DNA from 2 places in the Fictibacillus sp. 7GRE50 genome. Region 2 is predicted to be linked to the other one. Evidence: riboswitches for the same ligand, from Rfam matches in the RefSeq annotation. Region 2 holds a riboswitch; the other holds the start of a gene.
What was found. Region 2 has a riboswitch for lysine ahead of IHV12_RS01905 (Na+/H+ antiporter NhaC family protein). Riboswitches for the same ligand answer to the same signal wherever they lie in the genome.
Positions count from the first base shown of each region.

Region 1: it holds a riboswitch for lysine, as region 2 does, so the genes downstream of both, lysA (diaminopimelate decarboxylase) here and IHV12_RS01905 (Na+/H+ antiporter NhaC family protein) in region 2, are expected to answer to the same signal.

Region 1 covers NZ_JACZDW010000004.1:288,992-296,708, reverse strand. Annotated here, with positions in the region: gene IHV12_RS16630 (isoprenylcysteine carboxyl methyltransferase family protein) at 1-472, opposite strand, end outside; gene IHV12_RS16625 (type III polyketide synthase) at 473-1,549, opposite strand; gene IHV12_RS16620 (hypothetical protein) at 1,802-2,149, opposite strand; gene scpB (SMC-Scp complex subunit ScpB) at 2,191-2,781, opposite strand; gene IHV12_RS16610 (segregation/condensation protein A) at 2,788-3,531, opposite strand; gene IHV12_RS16605 (DUF309 domain-containing protein) at 3,666-4,178, shown strand; gene IHV12_RS16600 (peptidylprolyl isomerase) at 4,236-4,670, opposite strand; gene lysA (diaminopimelate decarboxylase) at 4,740-6,062, opposite strand; lysine riboswitch at 6,157-6,333, opposite strand; gene IHV12_RS16590 (spore germination protein) at 6,393-7,717, opposite strand, start outside.
Region 2 covers NZ_JACZDW010000001.1:380,582-388,298, reverse strand. Annotated here, with positions in the region: gene nfsA (oxygen-insensitive NADPH nitroreductase) at 1-194, shown strand, start outside; gene IHV12_RS01930 (DUF72 domain-containing protein) at 219-1,061, shown strand; gene IHV12_RS01925 (YunC family protein) at 1,531-1,833, opposite strand; gene IHV12_RS01920 (thymidylate synthase) at 1,957-2,751, shown strand; gene IHV12_RS01915 (dihydrofolate reductase) at 2,748-3,224, shown strand; gene yunB (sporulation protein YunB) at 3,297-4,136, shown strand; lysine riboswitch at 4,241-4,423, shown strand; gene IHV12_RS01905 (Na+/H+ antiporter NhaC family protein) at 4,566-6,155, shown strand; gene IHV12_RS01900 (sodium-dependent transporter) at 6,346-7,717, shown strand, end outside.

The DNA.
Region 1 (7,717 bases), on a different contig from region 2:
GTATCCGCACCCTTAACATGAAGATATTTAATACAGTGAAAAGGATAGCCGTAAAATAAGCACCAAAAATTAGTGGCATGACTAAGAGTTCCAAAGAGACAATCGTATAATTGGGATGTCTCATAAAACGATATGGACCTTTAGCTACTACATTCGCACCAGGTAATAGAATAATCTTCGTATTCCAAAACTCTCCTAAAGACGATATCGCCCATACACGAATCACTTGTGCCATTACAAACAGAAGAAATGGAACAATCCACCAGCTAGGCGGCTGTGCATTAAACACGTATACTTCTAAAAAGAAAACAACAAAGAACGCAACGTGCATAGACACCATCCACTTATAGTGATCACTCCCTGCTTCTACTGCGCCTTTACTCAAAAGCTTCTTTTCGTTAGATTTAGCGATCCTTACTTCTGCTAATCTCTGTATGATAAGAAAACCCCAAAATAGAAGAAACCAGTTCATCTATTTCCTCCATTCCACTAAAAGAAGTTCAGAAGAAAAACCTGGCCCTAATGCGGCCATCACACCTAGATCTCCTTCTTCTTTTGCAGTTTGCATAAAATTTTTCAAGACATAGAAAACAGTGGCAGATGACATATTTCCATTTTCCCTCAATACATCTCTTGAGATATCTGTTTTCGATAACGGAATCCCGAGCGCATCCACGTATGCTTGTAAGACTTTCTTTCCTCCAGGATGAGCGATGAAATGTTTAATCTGTTCTCCGACAAGCTGATTTCGGTTTAAGAACTCATCAACGTTCGGTTTGAGCCACGTTCGGATAACGTTTGGAATATCCCTTGAAAAGACAACATACAAACCTGTGTCCTTTACTTCCCACCCCATCACATCTTCAGAATGAGGCTTCAATGTGGACATCGTATCTTTTATGTAAGGTGATATTTCTGATGTTTTGCCAGTACCGGACTCATCACCGCATATTAGCGCACAAGCAACTCCATCGGCAAACAAGGATGTTCCTACTAAATTGCTCTTGGAAAGATCTTCGTGCTGAAATGTTAGTGAACAAAGTTCTACACTTAGAACGAGGACGTTTGATTTTGGATATGCTTTACAATAATCGTAAGCTCTAGAAAAACCTGATGCACCACCAGCACATCCTAATCCCCAGATGGGAATCCTCTTTGTATGTGATGAAAATGGGAGAATGTTCATGATTCTAGCTTCAATACTTGGAGTGGATAGCCCAGAACTCGAAATGTAGAAGATGGCATCAATATCTTCATAGGACACGTTGAGGCTTTGATCAGACAAGACCTTTTCGATACATTCTGCTCCTAAATTTGATGCAAAGTCTATGTATAAATCATTTTTCTCTTGAAAACTTCTTTTTTCCTTAAACCAATCTATAGGCATCGCGAAATAGCGTGACTCGATCTCACCATTCTGAAATACTTTGAGCAAACGTTCGATATCTGAAAACGCGTCTTGAAATAGATTTCGTGCAAAATCCATTGTTTGATCTTGAGAAAGTTTATGAGGGGGATTTATTGTTTCCACTGCTGCTATTCTTGGCAATTGATCTCTCTCCTTCGGCTGCATATCCTTTTTTAGTAATTTACCCTTAAATTGCCTTTTAAAACGGTAACTTAAAAAGATTACTCTGTTTTTAAGTAAACTTCTCAGTTGATGGAAGTAATTGATATCTACTCCAGGTTGCTTACTATCCATGCCACTTTGCGCCCCTCATATGGCAAACATTAAGCTCACACTTGCATAGGAAGAAAAAAATAAAAACAAAAAAACAGCCTAGATTGAATTTTAGGCTGTTTACTTTGTTATTTGTTTTAAAGTATTGAGATGTGAACTTAGCAACTCTTCGTTTGGTTGGATGAAGAGTTTTTTAAATTCTTCATAGTTGTTGATATAGCTCCGTTTGCGCTTTTGGTATGCCGGGTCCTTAAGCAATGCGGTGAGTGCTGCAATCTCTGTTATCTTATAGAATCTCAAGTAATCTTTCCAAAAGTCATGATGTGTTAATTCCTCTTGAAGTTTCTCTTCAAAATAACGTACATAAAGAAGATGAAAAGTTTGTATTTTTCCGTTACATTCATAGGTCACTTCTGAACGGTTAAAAAAATCCTCAGATGTATTCGGCTTTTCTTTTTCTAACTCCATACCATCAATATGCTGAATCAACAATGCATGACTCCCCCTTGTTATTCGTCAATAGATAGTGATTCCTGAAATTTTGAAAAGAACAGGTCTGCTTCTTGTTCTACATTCTCTTCCTGAATGTTCTCAGGAAGAGGAGGCAGCTCTTTTACACTTTGCAAACCAAAATGTTCTAGGAATGCTTTTGTTGTACCATACAATATAGCCCGTCCCGTTCCTTCTGCTCTTCCAACTTCTTTCACTAATCCTTTAGCAGATAGTGTCTGTAACGGTTTTTCCGTTTTTACACCTCTTACTTCTTCGATCTCTGACCTAGTAATTGGCTGTTTATAGGCAATGATCGCTAGTGTTTCAAGAGCAGCTTGAGAGAGTGTCGCATGACCAGGCGTTTCAACAAGACGCTCATAAAAGGCAGCATGTTCCGGTTTTGTTACAAATTGAAGGGATCCCGCATATTCAACAATAGACATCCCTCTTTCTGGTGAAGCATAACTTTGTTTCAACTCTTCGATGATGGGATCAAGTTCTTTGCTGTCGATCTCCAACACTTGAGCGATTTGTTTTCTGTCGATTCCTTCATCACCACTGACAAAAAGCAAACCCTCTACAATCGCTTTATATTCATTTCGTTCCAAATCGTATTACTCCTCTAACATCGTTATATAAATTTCACTAAAATGATCTTGTTGTTCGCAATTTATTGATTTAACTTTCATAAGTTCTAATATTGCAAGAAATGTAACAACAACATGTTCCCTAGTGCTCTTATCAAAAAGGTCTGTGAACTTTTTTCGTCCGCCTACAGAAAGAAGCGAGGATTTTATTTGTTCCATTCTTTTTTCGATCGGAATCTCTTGCCGTTCGATGGTCGTTTGTCTCGGTGCTCGCGTTACCTTTTCTTGAAAGACTTTTTGCATCGCCTGCAACATATCATACAGCGTTACGTTGGTCACCTGTTTTGCCGATTCTTCTTTCTCAAACTGTGAGAGGTCGGCAGGCTGCCGTGTGTATATTAAGCTTCTTGCTGATTCTCTTTCTTTAAGTTCATCAGCAGCATACTTGTACTTTCTATATTCAACGAGTCTTCTTACTAATTCATCTCTTGGGTCTTCTTCCATCTCGAGTTCCATCTGATTCTCAAAAAGCTCTTCTTCATGCTTTGGTAGCAGCATCTTGCTTTTAATGGCAAGAAGAGTAGCTGCCATAACTAAAAATTCACTTGCTACGTCCAGTTTTAGTTCTTTCATCGTATGTATATATTGAAGGTATTGCTCAGTTATGATGGCTACCGGGATATCATAAATATCCACTTCGTAGGTTTGTATCAAATGAAGCAGTAAGTCGAGCGGACCTTCAAATCCATCAAGCTTCACACTATATTGCATAACATTTCCCCAGTTTTTCAGCGATTTTGTATTATAAAATTATATCATATTTTGCGTGGTACGCGGCTTGTTTTTATTCATGCTATGCATATGGTAAACTTAAAGTCGAGCTTATTAAGGGGCGTGAACGACTAGTGACTTATCCAAAACCATGGATTGAATACTTGGTGCATTTTCATAGAGATCAAGATTACTTTGAGTGTCACGAAGTGCTTGAGGAGCATTGGAAGGACGAGGGCATGAAAGGCGATCTGTGGCCGGGACTGATTCAGCTTGCAGTGGCTCTTTATCACCATCGGCGTGGCAACAATAACGGAGCTAAACGAATGATCTTGAGTTGTAGAGTGAAGCTGCAAAAAGAAGAAGCAGCACTGAAAGAACTCGGAATAGAAGTTGAACCTTTTTTTGAACTACTCGATAAAAGCATACAAAAAATCGAGCAACAGCAACCTTTTGAGTCGATAGCTCTTCCACTGTCAACTGATCTATTGAACGTATGTTTATTAAAAGCTAGTGTGACTGAAGAAGAGTGGTCTTTAACAACTGGAGTGGATGAAAACATCGTTCATAAGCACTCTTTAAGAGACCGTTCTACGGTTATTGATGAACGAAATAGACAAAAACTCATGAAAAACAGAAATGTATAATTGCCTAAAACATAAAAAAAAGCTTCGGAGTAATCCGGAGCTTTTCTTATTTGGAACTTATTCTTCCCAAACTTTAACTTCTTTCATTACATCGCCTTGTTTAATACGAAGTACTGTTTCCAAACCTTCTGTAACTTGTCCAAAAACAGTATGAACACCGTTCAAGTGCGGCTGTGGCTCGTGTACGAGGAAGAATTGGCTTCCGCCTGTATCGCGGCCAGCATGCGCCATTGAAAGAGACCCCGCTACGTGCTTATGTGGGTTCCCTTCTGTTTCACAAGGAATAGAATAACCAGGGCCGCCAGCTCCAGTTCCTGTTGGATCTCCACCTTGAGCTACAAATCCAGGGATAACACGGTGGAACGTTACACCGTTGTAAAAGCCTTCGTTTGCAAGTTTTTCAAAGTTTTCTACTGTTCCAGGTGCTTCTTCTTGGTACAGATCAAATACAATTTTTTCGCCGTTTTCAAATTCAATTGAACCTTTTTTCATAAAAAACAGGCCTCCTTCTACTTCATTCAACTACCATTGTACGGTTAAATGTCTGCTCCGTAAACTAATTTACACAAAAACATTCGTTTTTAATGGAACATCATTCTTGATGAGGTCTTCATATGTTTCCCGCTTCACTACAAGCTGTTCTTCACCGTTCTCTACAAACACAACAGCTGGCCGCTGAATGCGATTATAATTGCTCGCCATACTATAACCGTAAGCTCCCGTACAGGAAACGGCTAATAAGTCGTTATCACAAACTTCAGGAAGTTCAATATCCCAGATTAACATGTCGCCACTCTCACAGCATTTTCCTGCGATTGAAACGGTTTGTGTTGGTTCTTCGTTCATCTTATTCGCTACGAATGCTTCATATTTAGCTTGATAGAGTGCAGGACGAATGTTATCTGTCATCCCACCATCAATGGACACATAATGCCTAACTCCTTCGATCTCTTTTTGAGAGCCGATTGAATAGATCGTCGTACCCGCATCACCTACGAGTGAACGTCCTGGTTCAATCCAAAGTTCAGGCAGATCTTTCCCTTCAAAGTGAATCATCTGTTTCTTCACTTCTTCAATCATGGCCGTAACGTATTGTTCAGGAGAAAGCGGTGTATCCTCTGACGTATATTGAATACCGAACCCGCCTCCAAGATTTACGACACTTGGAAAATAGTTAAAGTTTTCTTCCCACTTTTTAAAATGGCCGAACAACTTTTCAATCGCCAGAGTGAATCCTTCTGTTTCAAAGATTTGAGATCCAATATGACAATGAATCCCTAAAACGCGAAAGCCTTCAAATGCAAGTACTTCTTGAAGTGCTCTGTCTCCTTGACCATTCCCTAAATCAAATCCAAACTTAGAATCTTCCTGACCTGTAATGATGTAATCATGGGTATGGGCTTCAATTCCTGGAGTTAAACGCAGTAAGATGTCTACTTTTTTGCTAAGCTTGCTGCTCAGCATTTTTAATAAGGAGATCTCATGAAAGTTATCTACTACAATACAACCGACTCCAGCGGTAAGTGCAAATTCTAATTCTGCTAAGCTTTTGTTGTTTCCATGAAAATGTATTCTTTCAGGTGGAAATTCAGCTTGAAGTGCCGTATAAAGTTCTCCACCTGAAACTACATCCAGACTTAATCCTTCCTGTTCGATAAGCTGAAACATGGCGATGGAAGAAAAGGCTTTTGAGGCATATGCTACTTGATATCCTACCCCATTTTCCTCGAATGCTTTTTTAAAGCCTCTTGCTCTATTTTTTATCAAGGACAAATCATACAAATATAGCGGTGTTCCGTATTTTTTCGCTAGATCTACCGTATCTAAACCACCGATCCATAGATGTTGATTATCTCCAATTTTTGATGTTCCGTGTAAATTCACAAGTAATCCCCTCTCGTTGTTGATAGAGAATTCAATCCCGACAAATACAAAAGACAGCCGCAACTAAGGCAGGCTGTCAAAAACCGTACCCTCATGTCGGAATAGCTCTCCACTACAGTTGTAGTGACAGTCCGTTGCTTGTTCAGCAACGGCCCAGCATAAAAAGAGATGGAACTCTTTTTACACTTCGGCAAATTGACCTTTCAACATATTTCATCGTCATCCATGAACTCCATATGCTACTCATTCGTTTTGCGCCTCTACCTCATATGAGGCATATTTAATTAGTTATGAATTTAACACAATTTTCAACAATCAGCAAGGGACAGATTAATTAGTTGGCTGTTTTTTGGTGTTCTGCGGATGTACAATGCTAGGTCGAACTTTTGATAGCGGAACAGCTATTCGAACGACAATCTGTAGAAACGCTTTTGGATTAAACGGTAAGAGCGGCCACAAATAAGGTGTGTTCAAATTTTTGATCGTTGCCATATAGAGAACCAACAATGTGAATCCGATAATAAATCCTGGCACTTTAAACAACATAACCATCGCAATCAAGAAAAGCCGCAGGACTTTGTTTGCGATACTCAGCTCATAACTTGGTGTGGAGAAGGATCCGATCGCCGCTATCGCAACATATAGAATAACTTCAGGTACGAATAATCCTACATCTATTGCGATCTGCCCGATCAATACGGCTGCGATCAGACCCATGGCGGTCGATAGTGCACTCGGTGTATGGATGGCCGCGAGCCTTAAGATATCAATCCCGATCTCCGCAAAGATTATCTGAAGAAACAGTGGGATGTTCGTGTGTTTATTCGGACCGATAAAATCAATGAAAGGCGGTAATAATTGCTCTTCCATCGAAAACAAAAGCCACATCGGTACTAAGAATACTGAAGCCATCATACCTGTAAAGCGGGTCCATCTTAAAAAAGCACCTATAAATGGAGTCTGCCTAAACTCTTCTGCATGCTGTACGTGATGAAAGAGTGTAGTAGGTGTGATGATAACACTTGGCGATGTATCTGTGATGATTAATACATGACCTTCCATCAAGTGCTGTGCAGCAACATCTGGTCTTTCTGTATACCGGACTAAGGGAAACGGGTTCCAACCTTGTTTTACAATAAACTCTTCGATCGTCTTATCTGCCATTGGAATCCCGTCGATCTCAATAGAGTTAAGCTCTTTTCTAATAAGGTCAACGAGGCCGGGATCTGCCACATCTTGAATATAAGCGAGACATACATCCGTTTTAGAGCGTTCACCCACTTGAAGAATTTCGTGTCGTAATCGTTCATCTCGTATACGTCTTCTTGTAAGAGCAGTATTGATGATAATATTTTCCGTGTATCCATCACGGGCTCCCCTTACCACTTTCTCAATGTCCGGCTCTTCTGGTGATCTTCCTGGATAACTTCTTACATCCACAACAAATGCTTCTTCTTCTCCGTCAATGAATATAACGATCAGACCTGAAAGCATGCGGTCTACAGCTTCATCTAACGATTTCGTAATCTCTACTTGCTGATGTGCGAGATGATTATGTACAAGATCTTTTACTTTACTCGGTGCGCGATGACCATGATCCATATCCATTAGTTCGCGGTAGATCATGATGATGAACTCACTGTCGCAAAGTCCCG
Region 2 (7,717 bases):
ATCAATACCAAAATTCTGAGGAAACAGAAGCTCTCCTTGATCAGTATGAAAAAGAAACTGCTGCATATTACACAGAAAGAACAAGCGGAAAACGTACAGAAGGCTGGGTCACGCAGATCACAGCATCGATGGCGACTCCTAAACGAACGTATATGAAAGAGTTTGTCCGGTCAAAAGGATTAAATAAATTGTAACTCACAGGCAGGTGACTTCAAAGAATGATAAAAATCGGTGTAACAGGCTGGGGAGATCACGATTCTCTTTATCCAGATGGTACTCCTGCAAGAGAAAAGCTTGCTGTATATTGCGGCCACTTTCCTGTTGTAGAAGTTGATTCTTCCTTTTACGCGGTACAGCCTGTCAAAAACTATGAAAAGTGGGTAGCTTCTACACCACAGGATTTTTCGTTTGTTGTAAAGGCGTATCAAGGGATGACGGGACATTCAAGAGGCAAGCTGCCTTTTGAATCTGTCAAAGAAATGTATGAGGCGTTTATAGAGTCTATTCAACCTGTCATCTCGTCAGGCAAGCTTGAAATGGTCTTGTTTCAGTATCCACCGTGGTTTGATTGTAAGAAAGAAAATGTCCAGATGCTTCGCTATGCAAAAGAAATGATGGGTGATATTCCTTTAGCTCTTGAGTTTCGTAATCAAACCTGGTTCAGTGATGAAATGAAGGAGAAGACGCTTCAATTTATTAGGGAAGAGAATTGGATTCATACAATTTGTGATGAACCTCAAGCCGGACAAGGCTCGATTCCAATCGTCATGCACACAACATCGGAAAAGACACTTGTTAGGATGCATGGCCGAAACGTTTATGGCTGGAACAACCAAGGTCAACCGAACTGGAGGGAAGTACGTTATCTATATCGTTATAATGAGACAGAACTTCAAGGATGGAGGGAGCGCATACAACAGCTTTCTTCAGAAACGAAGGATCTAACCATTCTTTTTAACAATAATTCGGGTGGAGATGCTGCCGATAACGCGAAGCAGATGATTGAACTTCTGGACATTCAATACGACTTTTTGGCTCCAAGGCAATTGGATCTGTTCTGAGTTTTCCTTATATTACAAATCCATTTCAAAAAGAAGGAAACGATTCATTTTTCAAGGTAGACTGATATACTAATAGGGTGAACGAAATATCGTGAACTGGATAAAGAAAGTGGGGATCACTTTGAATTTCAAAAAATTGATTCAGATGATGTACTGCTTACAAATTGCCTTTATCATCAGTGGCGTTTACTTACTATGTGTCTACATATATATCAATGATGCGAAGCGCATACAGTTCTTATCCTTGGTCTTATGCATTAATCTTATTTCATTAAAAATAACAAGAGATCGTTTTAAAGCATAATGAAACACCCTCTGCCATTTTGGCAGAGGGTGTTGTCGTTTTATTGGAAATGTCGATATATTTCTTTTTTCGCCGATATATTTGAAAAGTTGCCGATATAAATGATTTTTGGCCGATATATTCTTTTTCTTGCCGATATATTTCAAATCTCGCCGATAAAATGCTCTAAATCATTTTTAAAAGTGCCTTTCGCCCTTGCATACCAACTTCAATACCTTTTTCTTTTGCTTCAAGAGTAATAGATTCTAAAGGTGCATCCAGCAGCTGTTCGATTGTTCTTACTCCAACAGCGCGTCCTGCGATAATTTTACGGTCTGCTAACTTTTCGTTTAAAAGAGCTACGTCAAGTGCCCCACACATGATATATCCATTGTCGTTGAATACAGCCATAAAATTCGTTTTTGGCAAACGAAGGGTGACAGCGGTAAACGGATGTCCTTCGATTAAGATCGGGTTCATCTCTAACATGCTTCCACTCCTTTCTTCACTATTATTTTTATGTGTATAGAAGGGAAAAAGTGTTAGGTGTTGAAGCTATTTTTATGACTTTTCGTATGATACGATTAAAAGAAAAATAGGAGGCGATGAGGGATGAAACAATATCTGGATTTTCTTCAAGATATTCTACATAACGGTACGAAAAAAGAGGATCGGACAGGCACGGGGACCGTTTCTGTGTTCGGTCGTCAGATGAGGTTTGACCTACAGAAAGGCTTTCCGCTTGTTACGACTAAAAAGCTGCATTTAAAATCGATTATTCATGAATTGCTTTGGTTCTTAAAAGGCGACACAAATATTGCTTATTTAAAAGAAAACGGTGTACGGATTTGGGATGAGTGGGCCGATGAAGATGGAAACCTAGGGCCTGTTTATGGACATCAGTGGCGCTCATGGTCTGCTCCGAACGGTGAGACGATCGATCAGATATCAAACGTAATTGAAGACATCAAGAAGAATCCAGATTCAAGACGATTAATCGTCTCTGCATGGAATCCTTCTGATATTCCGAATATGGCGCTGCCACCATGTCATTTATTGTTTCAATTTTATGTTGCGGATGGAAAGCTCTCCTGTCAGCTTTATCAGCGCTCAGCAGACAGTTTCTTAGGTGTGCCTTTTAATATTGCGTCATATGCTTTGTTAACGATGATGGTGGCACAAGTGACCGGACTTAAACCAGGAGAATTCGTTCACACTGTTGGGGACGCGCACATTTACACCAATCACCTTGAACAAGTAGAGCTGCAGCTCACTCGTGAGCCAAAGCCGCTTCCGAAGATGAAGATTAATCCAAACGTGACGAGTATTTTTGATTTCACTTTCGATGACTTTGAGCTTGTAGACTATGAGTCACATCCACATATTAAAGGCGTGGTGAGCGTATGATCTCGTTTGTTGTAGCGATGGATGAAAATCGCGCAATCGGTAAAGACAATGATCTACCGTGGTACTTGCCTAACGATCTCAAGCATTTTAAAAACGTAACGATGGGAAAGCCGATCGTGATGGGTCGTAAAACATATGAATCCATAGGAAAGCCTTTGCCTGGTCGAGAGAATATCGTGGTAACAAGAGATGAGCAGTATCAAGCTGAGGGAACGACGGTCGTTCATTCTGTCGACGAAGTCATTCAAAAAGAAACAGAAGAACTATGTGTGATAGGGGGAACGGAGATCTTTAAGCTGTTCATGCCTGTTGCAGATCGCTTGTATGTCACAGAGATCCACCACACCTTTGATGCTGATACGTATTTTCCAGAAATCAATCGTGAGGAATGGAAGGAAGTTTCCCGTAAACCAGGTGTTGTAGATGAAAAGAACAAATATCATCACGATTTTGTAGTCTACGAAAAAAATTAAAACCATAAAGTTTGAATGAGCCCCCCTCTTGTCTGCATACATATGTATATGTAGATAAAGGGGGGTTACCTTTTGCTTAAGCGCAGAAAAATGAAACTTCGAAAAGGGCCACTTCCATTCCGATTTGTACTATTGATCTCATTTATTCTGTTTACTTTTATAACGATTCAAGGGCTATGGCTTGTAAACAAAGGGATCGAACCAACACTTATGTTGATTGCTCAAAAGAAAACGGAAGAAATCGCCGCACTTGCAATAAGTGAAGCGATCGACAATGAAATTTTAGGGCCTTCGGAAATGAATGACATCATCGAATATAAGACCGATACAGAAGGAAATGTAGTCTTTGCTGGAATCAATCAGAGTGTAGTCAACCAGGTTGCCAACCAGTCACAAAAAGTCGTTCAAAAATACCTGAAGGAAATAGAAGAAGGAAAAGCACACGAAGTAATAACCAATGATGAGTTAGGAATAACAGCCTATAAGAACGAACCGGGTGTTATTATGGAAATACCTCTTGGGCAAGCAACAAGAAACTCTCTCCTAGCTAACTTAGGGCCGAAAATTCCTATCAAATTTATGTTGATTGGTGAAGCGAACACAGATATCGAAGAGAAAATAGAGAATTCAGGGATCAACAATACGTGGATCAATATTGATATTGTAGTCACAGTGAAAACGAGGATCGTTATTCCTTTTGCGACAGAAACGACAGTTGTAAAAAGACCAATAAAGATAACAGCACAGTTTATTAAAGGGGAAGTCCCTGTCTATTATAATCAATCTGGAGATCCTATTCAGCCGACTGTGCCGATTACACCAGACTTAAAAGAAAAGGAATCTCATGATGAATTGGAGCCTTCTGAAGATAGTCCATCAGAAGACACAAGTGGGGAAGAAGCAGCAGAATAAATATATTTCCTTCATTTAACAAATCCTGTTTAGGTTGACCATTCGTCCTAGTTTGTTATAATTGAAATTGAATTTAAAATTTTATATGTCTTTAAGCCTATCACCGATGGGGTAGAGGAGCGGATTTTATAAGTACTTTTTCAGAGAGTGACGTCTGTGAAGAAAAAGGAAAGGAACTTCCGCCGAAGCAAAAGTAAACCGTCTGTTCACTTTTGCTGGGTTTACACTAAACAAGTGTAAAACTGTCACTGCTTGGGAATTAAAAGCAGTGGAGGACTACTGATCGATGAGGAAAACCATAAATTACTTAAGTGATTGATAGCAGGTTATTTCCTTGTCTATTGATCGCTTTTTATTTTGTCCTTTTTTCCTCAACGTCCTGTAAGAACTCCTCAATATCGATGGCTAAATAAAAGAAGGAGGAACATCATGGAATTTGAGAATTCGATTTATGCGTTAATACCACCCGTATTGGCAATCTTGATGGTTGTTCTAACGCGAAGAGTGTTAGTCTCATTAGGAGCTGGGATCCTAGCGGGAGCCCTATTGCTTCACGATTTTAGTATTGTGGCTACACTGAAAGAAATTGGTACGATCGTGAAAGGGCACTTTATTTCAGACGGTGCATTAAATGAGTGGAATGTTTATATTCTTCTGTTCTTATTAATCTTAGGAATGATGACGAGCATTATCTCTTTAGCAGGTGGAAGCAGAGCTTTTGGAGAGTGGGCCATTTCTAGAGTGAAAACGAGAAGAGGTGCACAGCTTTTAACGGTTGTGTTTGGACTCGTCATTTTTATTGATGACTATTTTAATTCGTTGGCTGTCGGAAATGTAAGTAGACCTATTACTGACCGACATCGCATCTCGCGTGCGAAACTGGCATATTACCTTGATTCAACTGCAGCGCCAGTGTGTGTAATCTCACCTGTTTCAAGTTGGGGCGCGTACATTATCGGTATTATCGGAACGATCTTTGCTACACATGAGATCACAAATATGTCTGCGTTTAGTGCTTTTATTCAAATGATTCCAATGAATTTTTATGCAGTGTTTGCGTTAATCCTAGTATTTGCTGTAGCGTATTTTCAACTTGATTTTGGACCGATGAAAAAACATGAGGAAACAGCTCTTGCTACAGGAGAAGTGATTGCAGCTGATAAAAAAGCTGCAATCGGAGAAGGTATTAAGCTCGAAGAAAGTGACAAAGGAAAAGTAGGAGACCTAGTTTGGCCAATCGTAATCTTGATTATTTCAACGGTTGGATTCATGATCTATACAGGTATTCAAAATGTGAAGGGGCTAGAAGAACCAACGGCCATCTCACTTTTATCTATTTTTGAGAATACCGATGTACCAAAATCATTAGTATATGGTGGTCTGCTTGGTTTAGCTTCTGCTATATTGTTCTTCCTTCCAAAGAAGATGGGTGCTGCATCCTTAGGAAAAGGACTGGGACGCGGTATTCAGTCTATGATCGGTGCTGTTACGATCTTGCTTTTTGCATGGACGATCATCTCTATCATCGATAGCTTAGGAACAGGGACGTATCTAGCAGGGTTAGTTGATCAGCATATGAATTTAGCTTATCTGCCGTTTGTTCTTTTCGTACTGTCAGGGTTAATGGCTTTTGCGACAGGAACTTCATGGGGTACATTTGGAGTAATGCTGCCGATCGCAGCAGAAATTTCAGCTTCTACAAATATTGAGTTAATGCTTCCTGTTCTTGCTGCAGTACTAGCGGGATCTGTTTTTGGTGACCATTGTTCCCCAATATCAGATACTACCATCCTTTCTTCAACAGGAGCGGGAAGTCATCACATTGATCACGTCATGACCCAGCTTCCTTATAGCCTAGTGGCTGCTGGAGTGTCTGCCGTTGGTTATCTTGCCCTTGGGTTCACAGAAAGTGTTTGGGTCGGCCTCTTCGCATCTGCTGTAATATTTATCTTAGCGCTCTTCATAATTAAAAAAGTATCTAGTAAAAATAGCATTAGTGATCAATCTTTAAAGGCTTAATTTTTGAAAGTGTCTGGTAGTTAACCAGGCACTTTTTCTTATATTTATACGACTTTTTCCCCCTTATTCCGACAAAATAACTAAAAACATTTTGACAGGTTTTCATGTTTTGTAATATACTGAACACAGAATTATCAGAAAAAAGTAACAATTGTAAACTTTTCGACTTCATAAAAAGGGGGATACAACAATGGAAAATAGGCAGCAATGGGGAAGCCGCTATGGGTTTATATTAGCAGCGGTCGGCTCAGCAATCGGCCTAGGCAATATCTGGAGATTTCCAGCGGTTGCTTATGAGAACGGTGGAGGAGCATTCTTCATCCCATATCTTATAGCACTTTTAACGGCAGGGATTCCCTTACTAATCCTAGAATTTACGCTAGGTCATAAGTACCGTGGATCTGCTCCACTTTCTTATTTCCGACTTCACAAAAAAGCGGAGTGGCTAGGATGGTGGCAAGTATTTGTAGCATTTGTTATTTCTACTTATTACGCGGTTATCATCGCTTGGGCGATTAAGTATTCTATTTACTCATTAAACTTAACTTGGGGAGACAAGCCTTCTGACTTCTTCTACGGTGAAGTCCTTCAATTAAGCAAGACGCCTGGTGACTTGGGTGGTATCGTACCAGGTATTCTGATCGCACTTCTAATCGTGTGGGTCGTTACACTTCTTGTTCTTTATAAAGGTGTATCGAAAGGAATCGAGCGTTTTAACAAAATTTTTATTCCAGCTTTAGTTATTATGTTTACGTTAATTGTTATTCGTGCCGTAACGCTCGATGGTGCTGCTCAAGGTTTGAACACATTCTTCACACCTGATTGGAGCATGATGAATAATGGTAAGGTGTGGGTAGCAGCTTACGGTCAGATTTTCTTCTCATTATCGATCGCATTTGCAATCATGGTAACGTACTCAAGCTATCTGCCTAAGAAATCAGATATTAACAATAATGCATTTATTACAGGTTTCGCAAACTCAGGATTCGAACTACTTGCAGGTATTGGTGTATTTGCCGCTTTAGGATTCATGGCGATGCAACAAGGTCTGCCGGTTGATGAAGTTGTAAAAGGCGGTATCGGACTAGCCTTTGAAGTATTCCCAGCAATTATTAATGAGTTCCCAGGCGGAAATGCCTTCTTTGGAACAATCTTCTTCTTAACCCTTGTATTCGCTGGTATGACATCGTTGATCTCGATCGTTGAAACGTATGTGTCTGCATTACAAGATAAGTTTGGCATTTCTAGAACAAAAGCTGTATTGATGGGTGGAGGAGTAGCATCTGTTATCTCATTACTTTTCGCTACAAAAGGCGGACTGTACATGCTTGATATCGTGGATTACTTCATCAACAACTTCGGTATCACTTTAGCAGGTCTTGTAGAAGTAGTCATTGTTGCTTGGTTCGTCAGACAATTGGCTGGACTTCAAAACCATGCGAACGCCATCTCTGACTTACGAACAGGTTTATGGTGGAAGGTTTGTCTAGGTGTGATCACACCAATCCTTCTTGGTTACATGATGTTTGATAACATTAAACAAAACCTTGCAGAAAACTATG